DNA from 4 places in the Bacillus sp. JJ1609 genome. Region 3 is predicted to be linked to each of the others. Evidence: riboswitches for the same ligand, from Rfam matches in the RefSeq annotation. Region 3 holds a riboswitch; each other region holds the start of a gene.
What was found. A riboswitch is a leader RNA that binds a small molecule or an ion and turns the genes downstream of it on or off. The one in region 3 is predicted to bind S-adenosylmethionine.
Positions count from the first base shown of each region.

Region 1: linked by a shared signal. The riboswitch ahead of metK (methionine adenosyltransferase) and the one ahead of V7654_RS04530 (methionine ABC transporter ATP-binding protein) in region 3 are both predicted to bind S-adenosylmethionine.
Region 2: linked by a shared signal. The riboswitch ahead of V7654_RS07850 (LLM class flavin-dependent oxidoreductase) and the one ahead of V7654_RS04530 (methionine ABC transporter ATP-binding protein) in region 3 are both predicted to bind S-adenosylmethionine.
Region 4: linked by a shared signal. The riboswitch ahead of mtnW (2,3-diketo-5-methylthiopentyl-1-phosphate enolase) and the one ahead of V7654_RS04530 (methionine ABC transporter ATP-binding protein) in region 3 are both predicted to bind S-adenosylmethionine.

Region 1 covers NZ_JBALSS010000024.1:241,936-248,025, reverse strand. Annotated here, with positions in the region: gene V7654_RS17580 (NupC/NupG family nucleoside CNT transporter) at 1-543, opposite strand, end outside; gene pckA (phosphoenolpyruvate carboxykinase (ATP)) at 757-2,355, opposite strand; SAM riboswitch class I at 2,671-2,811, shown strand; gene metK (methionine adenosyltransferase) at 3,110-4,309, shown strand; gene asnB (asparagine synthase (glutamine-hydrolyzing)) at 4,591-6,090, shown strand, end outside.
Region 2 covers NZ_JBALSS010000007.1:27,794-33,883, reverse strand. Annotated here, with positions in the region: gene V7654_RS07875 (RNA polymerase sigma factor) at 150-842, shown strand; gene clpP (ATP-dependent Clp endopeptidase proteolytic subunit ClpP) at 864-1,442, shown strand; gene V7654_RS07865 (GNAT family N-acetyltransferase) at 1,649-2,149, shown strand; gene V7654_RS07860 (SRPBCC family protein) at 2,247-2,687, opposite strand; gene V7654_RS07855 (aminotransferase class I/II-fold pyridoxal phosphate-dependent enzyme) at 2,967-4,142, shown strand; SAM riboswitch class I at 4,231-4,335, shown strand; gene V7654_RS07850 (LLM class flavin-dependent oxidoreductase) at 4,476-5,525, shown strand; gene V7654_RS07845 (ATP-grasp domain-containing protein) at 5,646-6,090, shown strand, end outside.
Region 3 covers NZ_JBALSS010000005.1:171,764-177,853, reverse strand. Annotated here, with positions in the region: gene V7654_RS04540 (MetQ/NlpA family ABC transporter substrate-binding protein) at 1-637, opposite strand, end outside; gene V7654_RS04535 (methionine ABC transporter permease) at 652-1,320, opposite strand; gene V7654_RS04530 (methionine ABC transporter ATP-binding protein) at 1,313-2,338, opposite strand; SAM riboswitch class I at 2,533-2,646, opposite strand; gene V7654_RS04525 (O-acetylhomoserine aminocarboxypropyltransferase/cysteine synthase family protein) at 2,764-4,080, opposite strand; SAM riboswitch class I at 4,162-4,264, opposite strand; gene V7654_RS04520 (hypothetical protein) at 4,360-4,713, opposite strand; gene V7654_RS04515 (thioredoxin family protein) at 5,059-5,385, opposite strand; gene V7654_RS04510 (toprim domain-containing protein) at 5,392-5,748, opposite strand; gene V7654_RS04505 (YusG family protein) at 5,928-6,090, opposite strand, start outside.
Region 4 covers NZ_JBALSS010000027.1:105,907-111,996, forward strand. Annotated here, with positions in the region: gene V7654_RS19495 (carbon-nitrogen family hydrolase) at 1-689, opposite strand, end outside; gene V7654_RS19500 (pyridoxal phosphate-dependent aminotransferase) at 817-2,010, shown strand; SAM riboswitch class I at 2,081-2,189, shown strand; gene mtnW (2,3-diketo-5-methylthiopentyl-1-phosphate enolase) at 2,286-3,509, shown strand; gene V7654_RS19510 (2-hydroxy-3-keto-5-methylthiopentenyl-1-phosphate phosphatase) at 3,506-4,168, shown strand; gene V7654_RS19515 (methylthioribulose 1-phosphate dehydratase) at 4,165-4,800, shown strand; gene V7654_RS19520 (1,2-dihydroxy-3-keto-5-methylthiopentene dioxygenase) at 4,897-5,430, shown strand; gene V7654_RS19525 (aspartyl-phosphate phosphatase Spo0E family protein) at 5,622-5,876, shown strand.

The DNA of each region.
Region 1 (6,090 bases), on a different contig from region 3:
TATGATGGACCCGCTAATACTGCTCATGCTCATGATTCCAAAAGTCAACAGACGAAGTTGACTTAATCCCGCGAGCTGATGACGGATTACTGCAAGTGCTTCTGTGTTGCCCAGGAACATCATTTGGATGGAGAAGAAGCTCTCAAGTTTAGGTAAACCGGACACTTTCGCGATTAGCCAGCCTACTTTGTCAATAATCCAGGTTAAAATACCGAAATAAGACAGGATATCAAAGAAAGTAATGATGAAGATGATCGGCATCAAGGCGCTAAAAAAGAAATCTACGTATTCATTAGCCATAGCTGAAGGGAAAACGAAAGATATCCCTTCATTCGCGCATGAAATAAGCCATGTGAAGAAAGATGCGATCTGATTAATTACCCATGTTCCTATCTTTGTAGATAACATAAACCACGTGATCAGAAATTCTACAACTAATAACAACAAAATGAATTTCCACTTAATTCTTCGTTTATTGGGTGAAAGTAAATAAACAATTCCCAGTACAACTAAAACTCCAATTGAATTCAAAAGAAAATACAATGTCATAACCTCCTCGGAATATTATTCCTATAAATAATTAATAAATACAAAAAAGCCCTTATTTTTCGCACTTTCATCCTTTGGACAGAAAGCATGGAAAAATAAGAGCTTGTATAAGACAACTCTAGTTTAGTGAGCTCGATTTGGCGTTTATTTTACTTATAAACAAAGGAAAAGGCCATCTCCCGAAGGAATGGCCTTTTATCAGATAGATTATGCAGTTGGTCCGCCAGTTGGTCCGCCTTTTTCTTCAATTTGGGACGGCACATTTGAGAACTTCTTGAAGTTTGCACGGAACTTCTGCGCAAGCTCGTTTGCTTTTGCATAATAAGCTTCCTCGTCACTCCATGTTTTTACTGGCTGAAGAACATCGTCAGGAACACCTGGTACGTGAAGTGGAATGTCCAGACCGAAAATTTCATCCTTCACTGTTTCAACATTGTTCAATTCGCCTTCAAGAGCGGCCTGAACCATTGCACGTGTGAAGGCAAGCTTCATCCGGCTTCCTGTTCCGTACTCTCCACCAGTCCATCCTGTGTTAACGAGGAATACCTTCGCGTTATGCTCATCGATTTTTTCGCCAAGCATCTCTGCATAGCGTGTCGCAGCAAGCGGCAAGAAAGGGGAACCGAAGCAGGTAGAGAATGTTGCCTGTGGTGATGTGATGCCGCGTTCTGTTCCTGCAAGTTTGGATGTATAGCCACTCAAGAAGTGGTACATTGCTTGCTCCTTGGTAAGCCTCGCAATTGGAGGCAGCACTCCAAAGGCGTCAGCAGTCAAGAATACAATCGTATTCGGATGTCCTGCAATACTTGGTTCAACGATATTATCGATTGCCTGAATTGGATAAGCTGCGCGAGTATTTTCCGTCAGTGAGCTGTCATCATAGTCAGCAACGCGCGTTTCACTGTTAACAACAACATTTTCAAGGACAGAACCGAAGCGGATCGCGTCATAAATCTGTGGCTCTTTTTCCTTAGAAAGGTTGATGCACTTTGCATAGCAGCCACCTTCAACGTTGAAAACACCGTTTGCCGACCAGCCGTGCTCATCATCGCCGATCAATCGGCGGTTCGTATCAGCAGACAATGTGGTTTTTCCTGTTCCGGATAATCCGAAGAACAAGGCAACATCACCTTCACGCCCTACGTTAGCAGAGCAATGCATGGATAGGATGCCGTTTTCAGGAAGAAGATAATTCATGACAGAGAAAATAGATTTCTTCATTTCTCCTGCATATTCTGTACCGCCAATTAGTACGACGCGCTTCTCAAATGAGACGATGATAAATGTTTCTGAGTTTGTCCCATCTTCCTTTGGATCAGCTTTGAAGGTAGGCGCAGAAATGACAGAAAATCCCGCTTCATGGCTAAGCAGTTCCTCTGCATCCGGGCGAATGAATAATTGGTGGGCAAATAAGTTGTGCCACGCATACTCGTTAATGACCTGTATAGGAAGGCGGTATTTCTTGTCTGCACCAGCAAAGCCTTTAAATACAAAGACTTCTTCTTTTTCTTTCAGGAAATTCAAAACTTTATTATAAAGTTTCGTAAAGGATTCCTCAGAAATTGGCTGGTTGACAGAGCCCCAGTCAATCTTATCCTTTACCGATTCCTCTTCTACAATAAATTTATCCTTAGGTGAGCGGCCAGTGTACTTTCCAGTAGTAGCTCTTACTGCACCTGTGGAGGTCAACAGACCTTCATTGCGATTCAATACTTTTTCAACCAGCTGCGGGACAGATAGCTGTACCTGTATATTGCTTCCTTTTAATAAAGCTGAAAGTTCATTGGAAATTCCTACAACATTCATCCGAGAATACCTTCCTTTTTAAAAGATTGATATATTGAAAGTGTTTACATCTCGCTATTAGTTTAGCACATTACATTAATTAATCTATACTAATGCTCGAAAAAATTCCCTCTTTTACAAAAATGTATATATAAATAGAAGAAGGCCGGAGCAAGAACCAAATAACTCCACCCCAGGATTTTAACACACTAACGCATTGGGGGTCAGACCCCCAGCGCTTTAAAGTGGGAAAGTTCTGCATGAATCGACATTTTGTGAAGAAAAGGATTGACATGTATTTGTAGGTTCGTTATGATTTTGATTTGAACGGATACTCTCTTATCCCGAGCTGGTGGAGGGACAGGCCCAATGAAACCCAGCAACCTGCAAACGAGAAATAACAGCCTGGTAAAGGTATGTTTTTTTCGGGCAAAGGTGCTAACCTGACGCAAGGGAAATGCCCTTGAACGATAAGAGCGAAAGGCGCGGATTAAAGCAAAAACCTTTCCTCAAGCTATGGAGAGGTTTTTTATATTGTTTTTTTCTGTATTCTGTCTGCTGGTCTATTACCAATAGCAGTCGATCTGCCTTCTTTGGTGTCATTGCTCCCATGGGTAGGATTAGGAAAAGTTAACTCAGCATGAAGTTTAAACAAATTTTTCTAATAAAAACTCAGCGTTTATTTCATACTACATAGGGAATGAGTACCGTATCACACCGAGGTTTGTATTGGGACAGCCTCGATCAATTTTTTATAAATGAGGGAGGAAATCAGATGTCAACAAAACGTCGTTTGTTCACTTCTGAGTCAGTAACAGAAGGCCATCCGGATAAAATTTGCGATCAGATCTCTGACGCAATTTTGGATGCGATCCTTGCTAAGGACGCTAATGCCCGTGTTGCTGCAGAAACATCAGTTACTACAGGCCTTGTACTAGTTGCAGGGGAAATCACAACATCTACATACGTAGATATTCCAAAAATCGTTCGTGAAACAGTTAAGGAAATCGGTTATACGCGCGCTAAATACGGTTTTGACTCTGAAACTTGCGCAGTATTGACTTCGATTGACGAGCAGTCTGCCGATATCGCAATGGGTGTTGACCAGGCTCTTGAAGCTCGTGAAGGACAAATGTCTGATCAAGAGATCGAAGCAATCGGTGCAGGAGACCAGGGCTTAATGTTCGGTTTTGCATGCAACGAAACAAAAGAGCTTATGCCTCTTCCAATTTCATTGGCACACAAGCTATCACGCCGCCTGACTTTAGTTCGTAAAGAAGAAATCCTTCCATACCTTCGTCCGGATGGAAAAACTCAAGTAACAGTTGAATACGATGAGAACGACAAGCCTGTCCGCATCGATACAATCGTTATTTCAACACAGCACCACCCAGAAGTTTCCCTGGAGCAAATCCAGCGCAATCTTAAAGAACATGTCATCAATCCTGTTGTACCAGCAGAATTGATCGATGAAAATACAAAATACTTCATCAACCCAACTGGCCGTTTCGTAATCGGCGGACCACAAGGTGATGCAGGATTGACTGGCCGTAAAATCATCGTTGATACTTACGGCGGATATGCTCGCCACGGCGGCGGTGCATTCTCTGGTAAGGATCCTACAAAAGTTGACCGTTCAGCTGCATACGCTGCACGTTACGTTGCGAAAAACATCGTAGCTGCTGGCCTTGCTGAAAAAGTTGAGGTTCAGCTTGCTTACGCTATCGGTGTTGCCCGTCCTGTATCCATCTCTATCGATACTTTCGGAACAGGAAAAGTAAGTGAAGATGTATTGATCGATGTTGTAAATAACAACTTCGACCTTCGTCCTGCTGGCATCATTAACATGCTTGACCTTCGTAAGCCGATCTACAAGCAGACAGCAGCATACGGACACTTCGGCCGCACGGATGTTGATCTTCCTTGGGAGCGTACTGACAAAGCAGAAGCATTACGTACACAAGCACAAGCTTAATAAAATCGAAAAGGGAGTTGCATAGAAATATGTAACTCCCTTTTTAATTTTCCGTCTTATTAAGAGAACTGCAAAGGCAAACAGGACCTAAATACCCGCAAGAATGGAGTTTCTGGTTTGCATCTAGACCAAAAGGTGTAAAATAAAGTATTACCTTAATTTTCCCTGAGATTTTACTGCAAATTTTTTGTGTTTAATGGTAGTATTAGATGGTATGTTTTTAGATGAGCTTAACGAAAGAACAATAAATTTTTTCTGAAATGGAGAAGGTGAAGTACATAATGTGTGGCTTTATCGGTTGTGTACATGAAAAAGCACAAGAATTCAGCAGCGAACAAAAGCAGCTGTTTAAAAATATGAACGATATCATTACCCACCGTGGACCGGACGATGATGGGTATTTTTATGATGAGCATATCCAATTTGGCTTCCGCCGTCTGAGCATTATTGACATTGAAGCGGGACATCAGCCTCTGACGTATGAAAATGAAAGGTACTGGATCATTTTCAATGGCGAGATTTACAACTATCTTGAGCTTCGCGATGAATTAATTGAAGAGGGACTTAAATTCGAGACTCACTCTGATACAGAAGTCATCATTGCTCTTTACAGCCATTACAAAGAGCACGCAGTTGACAAGCTGCGCGGAATGTTCGGCTTTGTCATTTGGGACAAACAGGAACAAATCCTTTTTGGAGCACGCGATCACTTTGGCATTAAGCCATTCTTCTTTTTTGAAGACGGAGACCGCACTTATTTTGGTTCTGAAAAGAAGAGCATCCTGCTTGCATTAGAGAATGATGTACTTGATTACAAGGCATTGCAGCATTATTTAACGTATCAGTTCGTTCCAGAACCAAACACATTGTCTGAAGGCATTTACAAGCTTGAGCCAGGGCATTATTTTACAAAGAAAATCGGTTCACCAATGGAGATCAAGCGCTATTGGAAGGCAAGCTTCTCGCCAATCCATAAAACTGAGGAAGAATTCACGAAGGAAATTAGAGATGTGTTATTCGAATCAGTAAAAATGCATATGCGCAGTGATGTACCGGTTGGTTCATTCCTTTCTGGCGGTATCGATTCATCTATCATCGCTTCGATAGCTAAGCAGTACCACCCTGCAATTAAGACATTCTCAGTTGGATTCGAACAAAACGGATTCAGCGAAATTGATGTTGCAAAAGAAACTGCTGACAAACTTGGTGTTGAAAACATCAGTTATGTAATCAGCCCGCAGGAATATATGGATGAACTTCCAAAAATCATGTGGCATATGGATGACCCGCTCGCCGATCCGGCAGCTATACCTTTATACTTTGTTGCCCGTGAAGCAAGGAAGCATGTTACGGTTGTTCTTTCTGGTGAAGGTGCCGACGAGCTTTTCGGCGGCTATAATATTTATCGTGAACCGCAGGATCTTGAAGTCTTTAATAAAATCCCTCAAGTTGGAAAATCTATGCTAAAAGGCATTGCCAAAATGATGCCTGAGGGAATGAAGGGCAAGAGCTTCATTGAACGCGGCGTGACGCCGATGGAAGAACGCTATATCGGCAACGCGAAAATGTTCACGGAAAAAGAGAAGAGCGAGCTTCTCCATGTATACAATGGCCAGTATGATTACAGAGATATCACGAAGCCACTTTACAGGGAGAGCAGAGGGTACGATCCTGTTGATACGATGCAATACATCGATATCCATACATGGATGCGCGGCGATATTTTATTAAAGGCAGATAAAATGACGATGGCCCATTCACTGGAGCTTCGTGTTCCATTC
Region 2 (6,090 bases), on a different contig from region 3:
ACATCAAATCAGTTTTTCCCCTCATATAATGCTTGAAAATGATTTAGAATCGTAACCTTATCTTGTAATATAAAATATTTTTTCAGGGCGTATCTTTTTCTCTCCCTTCATTCGTTATAGGGGCAGAGAGGTTTAAAGGAGTGAACAGAATGCAAACCGACAAGCGATTGGTGGCCGAGGAAGCACTGGAGGAGCCGAAAGAATACATCGGGATTACTCAGTTTTATCCCCGCCTGCAGCAGTATTGTCAATTCCTGACTCAAAATGGCTGGGATGGTGATGATCTGTTTCAAGAAACGATCATTAAGGCAATCAGGCACTATGAGTCAACCCAAATTAATTCAGCCTTGCTGAAAAAAATTGCGTACCATCATTGGGTGGACACGATCAGGAAGCGGAAGCATGAGGTACCAGGGATTCCTGAGTATTTTACAGGGCTAGAGAGTGCTCCTGCTCAAAACAGCGCGGCTGAAACGGTTGAGCTGTTGTTGGAAAAAATGACACCTAAGCAGGCAGTTATTTTCATCCTTAAGGAAGCATTCCGATTTCAATCACCTGAGATTGCGGGTCTGCTAGGGATGACTGAAATGGCAGTAAAGGGCTCGTTGCATCGTGCGAGAAAACGGCTTGAAAAAGAAGGGACAATTCGTGAGGTGGACTCATTCCAAAATGAAAAGGAAGAAAAACTCCTTTCCAGCCTGCTGAGCGAATCTCTTCAAGCTCAAGATCCAACGGTCCTGTTAGAAAATATACATGATATCCCATCTCTTTTTGCTGCTCCAAAAATGGCTATGGCCATGCATTCAAGTACTTCTCTCTCTTCTTTCAAAATGGCAGCCTAACCAGAAAAGGGAGGAAATATCATGGGTACAATTCCATATGTTATCGAGCAATCAAACAGGGGAGAAAGGTCTTACGACATTTATTCTCGACTTTTAAAAGACCGGATCATCATGCTGGGTGATGAAATCAATGACCAGGTGGCAAACAGTGTCATCGCTCAGTTGCTTTTCCTTGAAGCGGATAATCCAGAAAAGGATATTTCGATTTATATTAATAGTCCTGGAGGTTCAACTTCAGCTGGTTTCGCTATCTTTGATACGATGGAATATATCAAACCTGATATAAGCACGATTTGCATCGGAATGGCAGCTTCATTTGGAGCGATGCTTTTACTCGCAGGTACAAAGGGGAAGCGATATGCCCTTCCAAACAGTGAAATCATGATTCATCAGCCGCTAGGCGGAGCTAGGGGGCAGGCCACTGAAATTGAAATTTCAGCTCGAAGAATTCTCAAGCTTCGTGAGCATATAAATTCAATCATCTCTGAGCGGACCGGGCAGCCGCTTGAAAAAATCGCAAAAGACACAGACCGTGATTATTTCATGAGTGCACAGGAAGCCCTTGGATACGGGATCATTGATAAAATCATTACGAAATAGTTACTGGGACTTTTAGCATTCCTGTTTAAAAAATGAGCTGTTCCTCGGCTCATTTTTTTTTACATTTATTCTTATAAACCATTAAAATGGAATTATAGTCATCAGGATGAATTTCATACTAGAGTTCTTAATAAATCATCATTTAGAAAAATATAGTAGAGAAAAATCTTAGAATTAACGAAAGAACTTAAACCGGAGGAAAGTGTATGAAAGTAGAAATCAGACAAGCCGTAGATAGTGACAGAGATATTTTTATTGAGTATGCAGTTAAATTAAGTAACTTCAATCGAAAAAACCATAATAGCGAATGTACATACGATAATTATGAAGATGTAATGCATTCAATTAAAAGGAATGCTCTGGAAACTTTTAATAATAGGAATGAAGATACCTTGATCCTTATAGCAGAATTAGAAGGCACACCAGTCGGATATGCATTAGGAAGAATTTTTGAAGAAAATGAAGCAGCAGATAATGGAACAGGCAGGATGGGTCTTTTTGATGAACTTTTTTTGGATGATGCCGCTAGAGGACATGGTCTGGGACAAAGACTATTAGATGAGACGGTAAATTGGATGAAAGAAAGAGGGATTAATAGAATTAAATTACATGCTTATTCATGGAACGATCATGCGAAAAAATTATACGCAAGAAATGGCTTTAAGGAATATGCAGTATCCTATGAAACATTTATAAAGTCAATTTGACCTTTGATTTGACATAGTAAGCAAATATTCGCCACATAATAGGGTATTATTTTCTTTATGTATTGCCTAGAAATAATACCCTAGTCATTTTTACTTCTTAATGAACCAATGATGCTCTCAAATTACTCACGCCATTTTCCAAATATCCTTTTAAACAAGTTAACATATATACCCAACCTTCTTTTTGCTGGAGCATTTTATTTACTATTTCAGGGTCATCTGCTTTCAAACCAGATTCGTTAACCTCAACGATGGTACTCGTAAAGTCTAGCTCTTTCAGAGTGATTGTAACAATTGTTTCTTGATTTTCTGCTCCCCAGGAAAACACGATTTTCTTATTTTCCTCGACTTCCAACACAAGGACGGAACCTTCTGCATTGTATTCATCATACCTCCAGATAATTGTCTTTCCCGGTTCCATTCTTCCTGTTCCGGATGAAAACCAGAAATTAGCCATCTTTTCTGGGTTTACAAATGCTTCAAACACCTCATGAGCAGGTTTTGAAATTTTCATTTTTGTAGTAACGTGAGTATCCATAATTGTTTTACACTCCTTCTATATTTAACGTTTCTATCATTTTATCATGAATAAAAGCTTGAATCCTACAATGGACAATGAGGATAATCTTATGCCTTTTGAAAAAACAACAACTGATTGGCTTGTACAGAAGACTTTATTAAGTTAAAAATTCTGAAGAATAGAAAAAGATTCTGGAACTGTAAATGTGAGACTGTTATAATCGAATTTATATTTTAAAAAGTTAGAATTCTCGAAGAACAACAACATGACGTAAATTCACAGTAAAGGGGAATGTCCATGAATCTCTTCGGATCAGAAAAAATTAGAAAAATGACCTCCAGCATCTTTCAGGAGGTGGTAGATCGAAAGCAGGCTGCTTTTTTGAAAGGGAAAGATGTCATCGATCTTAGCATTGGGAGTCCGGATTTCCCGCCACCATCTTTTGTAGTTGATACCCTGGTTGAATATTCGAAGGATTCTGGAAGATACGGGTATACATTGAAAGGAATCAGTGAATTCAATGAGGCGGTTAAATATTTTTATCAACAGCGTTATGGTGTTGAATTGGATGATAAAAATGAAGTCCTGCAACTGATGGGGTCTCAGGATGGACTTGCTCATCTTGCCACAGCGATCATTGATCCAGGTGATTATGTACTTGTACCGGATCCCGGATACCCAATCTATGAAGCTAGTGTTACAATTGCAGGCGGGCTCATCCATCCGATGCCTTTACTTGTGGAGAATAAATTCCTCCCTAAACTAGACGAAATTCCAGAAAGCGTCTTACAAAAAACGAAAATGATGGTTTTAAGCTACCCAGGGAATCCTGTAACAGCGCTTGCTGATCAAAGCTTTTTTGAAGAGGTTATCCAGTTTGCCAAGTTCCATAATATCCTGATTGTCCACGACTTTGCATATTCTGAGCTCATCTATGACGGAAACCCGCAAATCAGTTTCATGTCAGTGCCTGGTGCAAAGGAAGTAGGAGTAGAGTTCAATTCGCTCTCGAAAACGTTTAATATGGCAGGCTGCCGAATTGGCTATGTGGTAGGCAATTCACAAGTCATTGACATTCTGGCTTCTTTTAAATCACATATCGACTATGGGATCTTTTATCCGATCCAGATGGCAGCAGTTGCTGCTTTGACTTCTGATTATTCGTTTCTAAAGGATCAGGTTAGGCAATATGAAGCTCGTAGGGATGCTTTAGTTTTTGGATTAAGAAATAGCGGATGGCAAGTTGCTAATTCTCCTGCAACGATGTTTGTATGGGCAGAAATCCCTGCAGGTTGGAAATCCCGTGATTTTGCCTTCGAGTTGATTGAGCAGGAAGGCATTGCAGTCGTCCCGGGTGACGCTTTTGGCAAACAAGGGGAAGGCTATGTAAGAATTGCGATGGTACAACCACCTGAGAGACTAACTGAAGCAACCGAGCGGGTAAACCGGTTCATGATGGAGCATTCATTATAATAATTAAAATATTTCGAATTACGAATTGACTTTTATTTAAATTTAGAATATTATCCCTTTATTAAACTAAAATTTAATACATAGTTTCTTCTTATCAAGAGAGGTGGAGGGAAAGGCCCTGCGAAACCTCGGCAACAGGTTCAATTTGAACACTGTGCCAATTCCTGCGAACTTTTTGTTCGAAAGATGAGGAGAGAGTTTTGGTTAGCTCTCTTCTTTGTGAAGGGAGCTTTTGTTTTGGGGAGACTTTTGTAAGTCTCTATCTTTTTAAAAACAATCCCAACTTAATGTGTTGGTAAAGTAGAGATTGCGTGAGCGGAGGAGAGATAAGAGATGAAATATGGATTTTGGCTGCCGATTTTTGGCGGATGGTTAAGGAATGTTGAGGATGAAAAGATGCCACCGACTTTTGATTATGCCAAAAGCGTCATACAATCAGCAGAGCAATGGGGGTATTCTACTACCTTAATTGCCGAACTGTACTTAAATGATATTAAAGGGCCGGAGCATGATTCACTTGAAGCGTGGACCACGGCTGCCTCACTTGCTTCTGTTACGGAAAAAATAGAAATAATGGCTGCAGTCCGTCCTGGTTTTCACAACCCGGCAATCACTGCAAAGATGGCCGCGAATATTGACAACATCAGCAAAGGACGTTTCACTCTGAATGTCGTTTCTGCCTGGTGGGAAGAAGAAGCTCGCCAGTACGGAGGCATTTTTACCGAGCATGATGAGAGATATGAAAGGACCACTGAATTCATAGATATTCTAAAGGGACTTTGGAGCGAAGAAAGTTTTTCGTACGATGGAAAATTTTATCAACTGAAAGATACAAAGCTTTTTCCGAAACCGGTTCAGCGTCCAAATCCAATTTTGTACGCTGGCGGTGAAAGTGAGAAGGGGAAACAGACGATTGTTGAGAAATGCGATGCTTATGTGATGCATGGAGGAACGGTTGAAGAAATTCAGCGGAAAATTTCCGATATGAGAATTCGTAGAGCTGCTACGGGAAATGCAGAACTGTCGGAGTTCGGAATGGCCGCATATGTCATTTGCCGGGATACCGAGGAAGAAGCGCACGCTGAATTAGCGCGAATCACGAATGTAAAAGAATCTAGCGCCTATGCAGGATTTAAGGATTTTACGAGCAAATCCCAGCTCGAACAGCAGATCCAGCTTCAGGATTATTCCGTATCAAATCGCGGTTTGCGGCCAAATTTGGTGGGCACACCAGAGCAGATTGCGGAACGGATTTTACAATATGAAGAGGCAGGACTAGGATTGCTTCTCCTGCAATTCTCACCTCAGTTAGAGGAAATGGAACGTTTCGCCAAAGAAGTGATGCCACTTGTCGAGGGAAAAAGAGATATTTTAACGGTTTGATGGAGAATTATTTTCTCAGCGTGATATTTGAGTTGTTTTTTTCTGAGAAATTAAATTTGGTATAGAAGTCATTTTAATTTTAAAAAATTCAACGTGTAATTTATTAAGGAGCGAATGAATTTGAGCAAAGTATATGTAATTCATGAAAATAACGAGTGGACAGTACATTTGACAAAGAGACTTCAAGAACTGGGTGTGCCGTATGAAGAATGGCATCTTGATCAAGGAGTGCTGGATTTAACAACGGAGCCGCCTGAGGGAATTTTTTATAGCAGGATGAGTGCATCGTCCCATACAAGAGGGCATCGCTATGCACCTGAATATGCTTCGCAGGTTTTAGCATGGCTGGAAGCTCACGGACGGAAGGTGCATAACGGAACAAGGGCTCTTGAATTAGAAGTAAGCAAGGTCAAGCAGTATTTGGAGTTGAATAAACATGACGTCCGGACTCCCAAAACAATAGCGGCTGTAGGAAAAGACCATATTTTGGAGGCAGTGAGGGCTTTTGAAGGAAGACCGTTTATCACAAAGCATAATCGGGCAGGGAAAGGCCTGGGTGTCCAGC
Region 3 (6,090 bases):
CGATTGCGTAGTTAGAGTTGATCAGAACTGCATCGCCTTCGTCATTGTTAAAAATTTGCGGAAGCAAGGCTGCTTCGTACTCAGTGTCAAACTTCAGCTTTTTAGGGTTCTCTGCAATATCATCTGTTGTCGCTTTTACCTTTTCAACGCCTTCTTTAAGAGTAATTAAGCCTTCTTTTTCAAGCATTGTCAAAATACGTCCATGGTCAGCAACTGAGCTGCTCATAATAATGTGAGCTCCCTCTGGAAGGTCATCAAGGCTCTTGTACTTCTTAGAGTATACGCCGATAGGCTCAATATGAATTCCGCCTGCTACTTCGAACTTATAGTTATTTTCAGCCATTTGAGCCTCAAGGTAAGGAATGTGCTGGAAGTAGTTTGCGTCAAGTTCTTTTGAATCTAAAGCTTGGTTTGGAACGATATAATCGTTAAATGTTTTGATTTCGAGTTCATAGCCTTTTTCTTTAAGAAGCGGCTTTGCTTCTTCAAGGATTTCTGCGTGAGGTACATTTGATGCGCCAACAACAATCTTTTTGCTTTCTTCCTTGCCGCCTTCTGTTTTGTCTTCAGATGTACCGCAAGCTGCAAGTACTGCGGATAGTGTTAGAGTTACTAATACAATAAGCCATTTTTTCATGTGTTTTTCTCCCCTTATCTTTTGTCTAATTTTCTTGTGACGATATCGCCAATGAATTGAATCAAAAATACGATGACTAAAATAATAATGGTTGCCATCAGAGTGACATCATTCCTGCTTCGCTGGAAACCTTCCATGTAAGCCAGGTTTCCTAATCCTCCTGCTCCAATTACCCCTGCCATCGCTGTGTAGCTGACGAGCGCTATGGCAGTTACTGTAATACCGGAAACAAGAGCTGGCATTGATTCAGGGAGGAGAACTTTCCAAATGATTGTAGTCGTCTTTGCTCCCATCGATTTTGCTGCCTCGATTACCCCTTTATCGATCTCGCGCAATCCGATTTCAACCATCCTTGCATAGAATGGAGCAGATCCAATGATCAATGCCGGCAATGCGGCATTTTCTCCAATCATGGTATTCAGGATAAATTTTGTAAAAGGGATAAGCAATACGATTAAAATAATAAACGGAATGGACCGGAAAATATTAACGAAAGCGCTTAAGACTATATTGACTGGTTTATTCTCCCAGATATTCCCTTTCGATGTCAGAAACAATAATAAACCCAGGATTGCTCCAAGAATGAATGTTGCAACAACAGAAATGGCGCTCATATATAGTGTTTCTCCAGTTGCCTCCCACATTCGGTCCCAGTTCACGTTAGGAAAGAAATTTTCAGCCATTCGAAACCACCTCCACGCCAACTTCCTGCTTCCCGATAAATTCGATGGCCCGCTGCAAAACACTTTCTTCGCCATCTAAATGGATAAACAGGGTTCCGTATGAACCATTTTGCGTCTGCGATATTTTCCCTTGCAAAATATTGACCATGATCGGGAACTCACGGACCAGGTTGGTGATAAGCGGCTGTTCAGCTCCCTCACCGACAAACGTCAATTGGACAACACGGCCATGTGGATAGAGTGATAGTAAATGGTCAACTGTTTCCTTTGTCTCTTCAGGTTCCGTTACCTGCTGGACGAATCTTTTCGTGATTGGCTGCTGCGGATTTTTAAACACTTCAAGCACTGGGCCTGTTTCGACTATTTTTCCGCCTTCCATTACAGCTACTCTGTGACATATTTTCCGGATCACATGCATTTCGTGTGTGATTAGGACAATCGTAAGTCCAAGCCTTTTATTGATATCAACAAGCAAATCCAGGATTTGGTCTGTTGTTTCCGGGTCCAGTGCTGATGTTGCTTCGTCTCCTAGCAGAACCTTTGGATTATTCGCTAGAGCCCTTGCAATTCCGACCCGCTGTTTTTGTCCGCCGCTCAGCTGGGATGGATAAGCATCTCCCCTGCCGTCAAGGCCAACCAGTGAAATGAGCTCTTTTACCCTTTTGTCCCTTTCCGATTTTGAAACACCGGCAATTTCGAGCGGGAAAGCAATATTTTCCGCCACTGTCCTTGACCAGAGCAAATTGAAATGCTGGAAAATCATGCTTATTTCCTGGCGCGCTTTTCTGAGTTCTGCTCCTTTTATTCGAGATACTTCCCTGCCGGCCACGACCACTGAACCTGATGTAGGGATTTCAAGACCATTCAACATGCGGATCAATGTACTTTTACCGGCACCGCTATATCCGATGACCCCATAAATCTCACCTTCTTTGACTTCAAGATTTACATCATCGACGGCTTTTACTTCTCCCTTTTTGGAAGCATAAATCTTTTTCGCCTTTTTTATTGTGATCAATCGACTCACCCTCTTTACAACCGAATAATCTTTTTTAAAACCGTTAAATTGTCCAACTTTATCAGTCTAGTTTCCCATTCCCTGAGTAAATTAATTCAAACAACTCACAGGGTCCACAGACCAATTATGCTCTTAAAATAATAAAAGCCTTTCTGCATATGAGCAGAAAGGCATAATTGTAGGCTGTATCCTTTCTCTCATCTACCAAAGCTAAAAGCTTTGAGTGAATTGGCACCATTTCAATAAGCAAGCTTATTGACGGTTGCCGGGTTTCATAGGGCACTTCCCTCCACCTCTCTTGATAAGAGCACGCTATTCAGTTTTTAATCGGTTTTAAGTTACGAGTGTGATTTTATCATGGAATAAAAAAGGGTGTCAATAAAATTATTCTCAAATATCAAATGGAATGTACTGGAAAATGCGTTTTATACTTTTGCTGCAGCAGATGGAACACCAGTCGCTTTTTCGATCGCCTGCTCCAAATCTTCTAAAATGTCTTCTATATTTTCAATTCCGACCGAGAGTCTGATCAGGTCCTCGGGAACGCCGGCTGCCTTAAGTCCTTCGGCATCAAGCTGTTGATGTGTCGTGCTTGCCGGATGGATAATCAAGCTTTTCGCATCTCCAACATTGGCAACGTGCGACCATAATTTGACTGAATTGATCAGCTTTGCTCCAGCATCCCTTCCTCCTTCGATGCCGAAAACAACAATGGCTCCTGCACCTTTAGGTAAATATTGATCTGAAAGCCTTTTGTCAGGATGGGCATCGTGTCCCGGGTATGCAACCCACGTAACTGCCGGATGTGATTCAAGGAATTCAACCACCTTCAATGTATTCGCGACATGCTCTTTCATCCTGACATGTAAAGTCTCAATTCCCAGATTGAATTGGAACGCGCTTTGCGGGCTGATTGATGGCCCCAGGTCACGCAGCAGCTGTACCCGTGCTTTTACAATAAAAGCTGCAGCCCCGATTGCCTCGCTGTATACAAGGTCATGATAGCTGGAATCCGGTTCATTAAAACCAGGGAACTTAGGAGACTTCCAGTCAAAATTGCCTCCGTCAACGATGATACCCCCGAGAACTGTTCCATTTCCAAGAAGCCATTTTGTTGCTGAGTGGACTACAATGTCTGCTCCATGCTCGATTGGCCGGCATAAATATGGAGTGGCGAACGTATTGTCGATGATCAGTGGAACTCCTGTCTCGTGGGCAATGTCAGCTACTTTAGCAATATCTAAAACTCGCAGGCTTGGGTTTCCAATCGTTTCTGCAAAAATGGCCTTCGTTTTCGGTGTGATTGCTTTTCTGAAATTCTCAGTGTTTTCAGGGTCGACAAAGTGAACTTTTATCCCATACTTGGGCAAAGTAACGGCAAAAAGATTATAAGTACCTCCATAGAGATTGGAAGCAGCCACTATTTCATCACCTGCATGAGCAATATTCAAGATAGCCATTGTGATTGCTGCCATCCCACTGGATACTGCCAGCGCGCCAATGCCACCCTCAAGCAATGCAACTTTTTCCTCTAGAGCTGTTACTGTCGGGTTATGTATCCTGGAATAGATATAGCCCGACTCTTTAAGTGCAAATAAATCAGCCGCATGGCCCGTATTTTCAAATTGAAAAGCATTGCTAGAATAGATTGGCAACGCTCTAGCCCCTGTAACCGAATCTGGTGATTGCCCTCCATGTACACCTAAAGTTTCAATTTTGTAGTTCCGCTGTTTTTCCGCCATTTCCATCTCTCCATTCGATTAATTTTAGGAAAGAAGAAACGAAAAAACCCTCTTCCTAAGAAGAGGGTCGTTTATCGTCTCTCCTTATCTTTTCAGAGCAATTACTCTGATGGAATTAGCACCGTGTTTATTAACCGGTTGCCGGGCTTCATTGGGCCAGTCCCTCCGCCTCTCTTGATAAGAATATTTAGTTTTAAAATTTTTGCCTCGAAATGGTTTTGTAAGTTAACGTGATAATATCATGCATTAGAGCAGCCGGTCAAATATTTTTTTGATTTTTCAGATAAAAACTTTTGCAGGCATCGGCCTGGCAAGATAAAAGATTGAATCAAGCACCAATAAAGTCCTAAATGGGCATACAAGATTGAAATAGCCTATGTTAATGCCCTCACGAAGCTTTATGTGTCCATCAAGCAAATGAATTAAATGATCTTCCCTTCCAGAAAGCTTCGCATATTGAACAGCTGGAAATGTACCCTCTCTGCTGAATTCAACCTTATTCTTTTTTAACGATAAATAATAAGTTTGCTCTTCTGCTTCAATCGAGAGACATAAATCCAGATTATTAACTAATAGCATAATATGATTCTTGTTCTGAATTTCATTCATAAAGCTTTCGATTCTTTCTTCCATCCCGTTCAGCCCCCTGTTATTACATATTCCTTGTGTAATGGAAAAAACCTGTAATAATCCTTCGACAAATAGTACGGGACACCTAAATAAATAGGTTCACCAGGGTAAGAAAGTCGATTGATGCTGCATTCCAGCAAATACTTGATACCTTATTCTTGCTTTCGTGCGAAATCAGCTAAAAAAAGACAATGCCTAGGTTGAATTTCGGCATTGTCTATCATTTCCCGAGAAATATGTCTAAAGATCATGCAATGTAGCTAAGCCCTTCATGATTCTCTCAGGGGCAAATGATATTTCACACGCCTCAGATAAGTTTTAAGACTGCTGATCAAAAAAACAAACGGCTTAGCCGTTTGTTTGTACATTCTCTAGTGTTTTCAATTTTTCATATAAATAAGGGACGGATTGAAAGGCATATATTTTCTCCTGAATCTCTCCCTCGTTTAAGACAATCAGGCATGGAACGCTTTCGATTTCGAATCGCTCGGCCATTGCCGGCAAGTAATTCAAATCTGCTTTGCCGCCAGAAATATCAGGCAGCAATTGTTCTATTACTGTAAGCATCTTTCCTGCTACCTGGCATGTTCCGCACATAGGCGTATAAAAATACAGGAATCCTGTCTGCTTTTCTCCCAAAAAAGCTTCTATTTCTTCCTTTGTCCACTCTTTCATCTACAGTCATCCTTTTTCTAAATACTCTGCATGAACGTCGATATTTGCTGCGATTAAAACAGTAGCCAGATGATATTCCGGTGTAGTGGCCACTTCCCTGTACATTTTATCAATATACAGATGATTCGCTTCGGGAAACTCCCGTTTAAATTGCTTTCGAAGCTTTTCCCCGGATGCATCCGCATCCACGAGAATATATACATCTTTATCAAAAAGTGAATCAATCAGCTCATCAAGCTTAGACACACCAATCGTTCCATTTGTGCAAATAATTTCTACCGGTTCTTTTAGTACGGTCTGTACCTTTCTTTTGTCTGACGAGCCTTCCACTATGATCACCTTGTGATTTTCGTCCATCGCCATAACCACCTAGCACCAGAAAATAATTACTTTACAACATTATAAACATTATTAATTGAATTGTGCGGGTTAGTACATATTTCTATTGTCACTGTTTTTGTTTTATATTGCAAAAATTTGAACTAGCCCCTAAGTATGTTTTTATGAAAAAAACAGCGGCTCAATTGGCCGCTGTTTAATCCTTAACACCAGCCGCCTTCATCACAATCAGTATACCGAGGTTCTGATTGGTCCGGAACTGATACATGCTGGTAAATTCTATTCTGTTCGGATTTATAATGATGACCAAGCTCAAGCTGAACACCTTCCGGGAGTTTGATCTTTCCGATTGGGTCATTTTCTAAA
Region 4 (6,090 bases), on a different contig from region 3:
TGTTCTTCCCCTGCTTCAGCAATTATGTCTCCCCATGGTCCAATTACCATGGAATGGCCTGCGAATTTATTGTTTGGATCAGAGCCTGAACGGTTGCAGGCGATTATATAGCTCTGATTTTCAATTGCCCTGGCTATGAGCAGTGCCCTCCAATGTTCGAGACGCTGTATTGGCCATTCAGCAACGACGAACATTGCTTCAACCTCCTCAAGAGCATGTGCGCGTACCCATTCCGGAAAGCGAATATCATAACAAATCAGCCCGGCAAATTTTTGGCTGTCCAAAGAAAAAAGCCCTTTTTGCTTTCCGGCGGCCAGATATAAGTGTTCATCCATCAGCTGAAACAAATGCAATTTACTATATTTCCCTGAAAGCTCGCCACTCTGATCGAATACAAGCATTGTATTTTCAATACCAGCATCCGTCTTATTAGCTACCGATCCGCCGACAATATGAGCATTGTATTTGGTGGCACTACCCTTTAAAAAGGCTGCGGCTTCACGTGCGTCTGCATCGGCTTGATCTTTTAGGTTTGCTAAATCATAACCAGTAGTCCAAAGCTCAGGGAGCACGATAATATCTGGCTTTTCAGAGCTAGCTTTTTCCATTAGGTTCATTGCTGTATCGTAGTTTTTTTTCGAATTTCCAAACGCGATGTCCATTTGCAGACAGGCTATTTTAAATTTCATCTTAAATCACCGCCATAATTTCTGAAAATTATTTCTTTACAAGTTACTATTAACGTTATATCATTTGTGACTAGAATTTCAAATTAAAATTTTCAAAATATAATAAGTTCTTTAAGCAGGTGAAAAAATGGAATTTCAACAATCAGAATTATTGAAGAGCCTGCCCAAGCAATTCTTTGCATCTCTCGTCCAAAAAGTAGGGAGATACACTGAGCAGGGGGCAGATGTAATTAACCTTGGTCAAGGTAATCCGGACCAGCCGACTCCTGGACATATTGTCAATAAATTAAAAGAAACGGCTGAGAATCCGCTTAACCATAAGTATTCTCCTTTCAGGGGAATGCGTTCATTCAAGGAAGCAGCGGCAGAATTTTATCAACGGGAATACGGGGTCCATATTGATCCAGAAGAGGAAATTGCGATTCTATTTGGAGGGAAGGCCGGTCTCGTCGAAATTCCTCAATGCTTGCTTAATCCAGGCGATACGATTCTTGTCCCTGATCCTGGATATCCTGATTACTGGTCAGGTGTTGAACTGGCGAGAGCGAAAATGGTGACAATGCCTCTTAGGGAAGAAAATGGTTTTTTGCCTGATTATACGGAGCTTAAAAAGGAAGTTTTATCCGAAGCAAAGTTGATGTTTCTTAACTACCCGAATAATCCAACAGGAGCCATCGCTGACGAGAATTTTTTTGAAGACACGATTAAGCTTGCGAAAGAAAATGGTATTTGTGTCGTTCATGATTTTGCCTATGGAGCGATTGGCTTTGATGGAAAACACCCGTATAGTTTTTTACAAGCTGAAGGCGCCAAGGATGTTGGAATAGAAATTTATACCCTTTCTAAAACGTATAATATGGCAGGCTGGCGTGTTGGCTTTGCCGCCGGGAACAAAAGTGTGATTGCGGCGATCAATTTGCTTCAGGACCATATGTATGTCAGCTTGTTTGGCGCGGTTCAGGAAGCAGCTGCAGAGGCCTTACTGGGTTCGCAGCAATGTGTTTCCGAATTGAATAACTTGTATGAATCAAGAAGGAATGTGCTGGTCGAAGGGCTAAAAAATATCGGATGGAATATTACAGCTCCAAAAGGCTCATTTTTTGCTTGGCTAAAAGTTCCTGAGACGTTTACTTCTGTTGAATTCGCTGATTTCTTATTGGATAAAGCACATATCGCGGTGGCGCCGGGAGTAGGATTTGGTGAATATGGAGAAGGGTATGTCAGGGTAGGTTTGCTTACCTCCGAGGATCGTCTCAGGGAGGCTGTCAGCAGAATTGAAAGCTTGGGAATTTTCAAAAAACATATTGACAATGATTTATGAACCTGACATAATCCTAATTAATAAAATTATTTAACTAATTAAACCAATTAAATAACTTAATAAAATTATTTTCTTATCAAGAGCAGGTGGAGGGACGAGCCCTATGAAGCCCGGCAACCGACCCAGCATTATTGCTGGGCACGGTGCTAATTCTTGCAGCGGAAGCTGATAGATAAGGAGATGTTAGTTTATTCATCTAACCTCTTCTTTTCGAAGAGGTTTTTTTTATGCCTGTTCTAGCAGGACGATTTTTGTTTTAGAAGGGAATGAGCTTCATGAGTGAAATTACAGCAACTTATTTTGTACATGATTCAAAGCATAATCCAGAGAAGAAGGCCGAGGGAATCGCACTCGGACTGACAGTAGGTTCATGGACAGATTTGCCAGAGCTCGATCAAAAACAGCTTAAAAAACATAAGGGTAGAGTGGTTTCTGTTGAAGGAACCGGCCTTGACAGCAATTCAGAAACGGTCGCGACAATAAAAATTGCTTATCCTGCCTTGAATTTTTCACCAGATCTGCCGGCGATTTTAACAACCGTCTTTGGAAAGCTCTCGCTTGATGGCAAAGTGAAATTAGTCGATCTCCAATTTGGGGATGAGCTCAAAAAAGTTTTTCCAGGACCACGATTTGGAATCGAGGGCATCCGCAGTAAATTAGGGGTTTATGATCGTCCATTGTTGATGAGTATATTTAAAGGTGTGATTGGCCGCGATCTTGATTTCCTGCTTAAGCAATTACGGGAACAAAGTTTAGGTGGGGTAGACTTGATCAAGGACGATGAAATTCTGTTCGAAAATGAACTTACCCCTTTTGATAAGAGAATCTCAGAGGGGAGGAAGGTTTTGGCTGATGTCTATGAAACTACTGGTCACAGAACCTTATATGCTGCCAACCTTACAGGAAGGACTTCCCAGTTAAGAGATAAAGCAAGGAAAGCGGCTGAACTGGGAGCTGATGCATTGTTATTCAATGTTTTTGCCTACGGATTGGATGTTCTCCAGGAACTGAGGGAGGACGATGAGATTAACGTGCCGATCATGGCTCATCCGGCTGTAAGCGGGGCTCTGACTTCTGCTGAAGATTATGGATTTTCCCATTCATTGCTCCTTGGTAAACTGCTTCGCTATGCAGGAGCAGATTTCTCCCTGTTCCCATCGCCTTATGGAAGTGTTGCACTTGAAAAGCAACAGGCCATTTCCATCTCAGATGCATTGACTGCCGAGGACCTTTTTAAAAAGAGCTTCCCAGTGCCTTCAGCTGGTATTCACCCTGGCATGGTGCCGCTCTTGATTAACGATTTTGGAGTCGATTCAATTATCAATGCAGGTGGCGGTGTCCATGGTCACCCAGGCGGAGCTCAAGGTGGAGGCAAGGCGTTCAGGCAAGCAATTGATACTGTGCTGAATGGTAAAACACTTGAAGAAGGAGCACTGGAGCATGATGAACTCAAGATTGCTCTCGCTCTATGGGGTTCATCCGAGGCGGTGTCCAAATGATAAATCCCGTCGTTTTCTGTGATTTTGACGGAACAGTAACTGAAAAAGACAACATTATCTCTATCATGAATAAATTTGCACCTTCTGGCTGGGATGAGCTGAAGGATGCCGTACTGGACCGACGTGTTTCAATCAGAGAAGGAGTCGGCAGGATGTTTTCCCTCCTGCCGGTTAGTCTGAAGGAAGAAATCATTCATTATGCTGTGGAAAATGCCGAAATTCGTCCGGGCTTTCAGGAATTTCTTGAGTTCGCGAAAGAGGAAGGTATCCCGGTTTATATCGTCAGCGGCGGAATTGATTTTTTTATAGAACCAATTATTGAGCGGTTTGGACCGTTTGCTGGAGTTTATTGCAATGGCTCAGATTTTTCGAAGCAGACAATCAGAATTGAATGGCCAAACAGCTGCGATGAGCAATGTTCCAATGATTGTGGCTGCTGTAAGCCATCCATTATGAGAAAGCTTACTCAAAACGAAACATATAAAATTGTCATAGGTGACTCGGTAACCGATCTTGAAGCTGCAAAGCAGGCAGACTTTGTATTCGCAAGAGATTATTTAAAAGCCAAGTGTGAAGAATGGGAAATTCCCCATACACCATTTGAAACTTTTTATGATTGTATAGAAGCTCTTAAAACCAAGACAGGGGTGAGAGGATGAGCATTTTAGAAACAAAATGGGAAGAACTTGCTGATGTGAAGGCAGAACTGGCTGAACGGGACTGGTTTATGGGAACAAGCGGCAACCTTGCGATCAAGGTAAGCAGCGACCCTGTACAGTTTCTGGTTACAGCGAGCGGAAAAGATAAACGGAAACGTACTGAGGAAGACTTTTTGCTTGTCGATCAATTCGGGCGGGCAGTTGAAGAAACGCATTTGAAGCCATCAGCCGAGACACTTCTGCACGTTGAAGTATATAGAAAGACCAACGCAGGCTGCAGCTTGCATGTGCACACGATTGACAATAATGTAATCTCCGAAGTCTATGGTGACAGGGGGGAAGTCCAATTTCAGGGCCAGGAATTAATTAAAGCATTTGATAAATGGGAGGAAGATGCCGTCCTCAAAATTCCTATTATTCCGAATCATGCACATATTCCATCTCTGGCAAAAGCGTTTTCTGAGCATGTAAAAGGGGATACAGGAGCAGTCCTGATCAGAAATCACGGCATCACAGTCTGGGGCCGGAATGCATTTGAGGCTAAGAAAATACTAGAGGCAACAGAATTTTTATTCCGATATCAATTAAGGCTCCTGGAACACAAACCATTTCAATTATTTAAAGTAGTTTAGAAGATATTTATTTTTTAGTCCAGTTGATTGGATCGGAAATCAGCAGACAAATTTAACGGAGACAAAATATAAGTATAAATGAAGGAGAGATTTCAAATGGCATTTATCGTAAAGCAAAATTCAAAAGAAAGAATTGTCGATCAACAAGAGGTAGCTTCTTTTCTAAATGAACAAGAAGTAATTTATGAAAATTGGGATATTGAAAAGCTGCCAGCTAACCTGCAGGAAAAATTCCTCTTATCAGATGAAGAAAAACAGCAAATACTGGATGCTTTTAAGGCTGAAATCGAGGATATCTCAAACCGCAGGGGTTATCAAGCCCAAGATGTCATTTCCTTATCAAGCAATACTCCGAATCTAGACCAGCTTCTTGCGAATTTCAAGCAGGAGCACCACCATACAGATGATGAAGTACGATTTATTGTCAGCGGACATGGAGTGTTTGTGATCCAGGGCAAAGACGGAGAATTTTTTGAAGTATTTCTTAATCCTGGCGATTTGATTTCAGTACCTGAAAACGTGCGCCACTATTTCACTTTGCAGGATGACAGACAGGTGGTCGCAGTAAGGATTTTTGTAACGACAGAAGGTTGGGTACCTATTTATGAAAACGAGAAAGTAAGCCAGTAACCCAATTTACGTTTTCCAAGGACAAAGTAAAGAAGCGTGAATATTGTCGAAGAAAAAATTTTTAGCAGAGAAAAATGTCTTATTTTGCGAATCTATTTACTTTGATACAAGCATTTGCAATAATTTTTCAAGTAATCTTTTATTTATTTAAGGAGTTAAAGTAGTAGAGGATTTATAGGAGGAATTATGAAGTGTATCAATCGCAAAGGGCCTTATTAAAGGAAATAGATCGCATGAGGGAACGAATGGTGACTTCGGCAAGTGAATCAGGTTATACAAGCGAGGAAACAATTCGCTTCAGCCAGAATCTGGACCGTTTGATATTTGAATATCAAACTTTATGTAAAGAAGCAGAAATTCAGAGGCAAAGAGGAAAACTCCTTTTTAGGCAGATGATCTTGCTAACGAAAAAGCAATATATTTTATCACATGCAAAATTCGGTTGATTTGAATAGATAGAAATATTGTAGCCACTGCCCTGGCCGGCGGTGGCTACAATATTTCAATTAACTCTTTTCATTAACTGTGAAGCTTTTATCCTTATTGAAATCTTTTTAATAGGGTAACAAACCTCCAATCTCCACAATACTCATTTGCCAATCAACACATAACAAATCAATCTCTCCAGAGAATTAACAATTTGCTCAAAAATTCACGAGA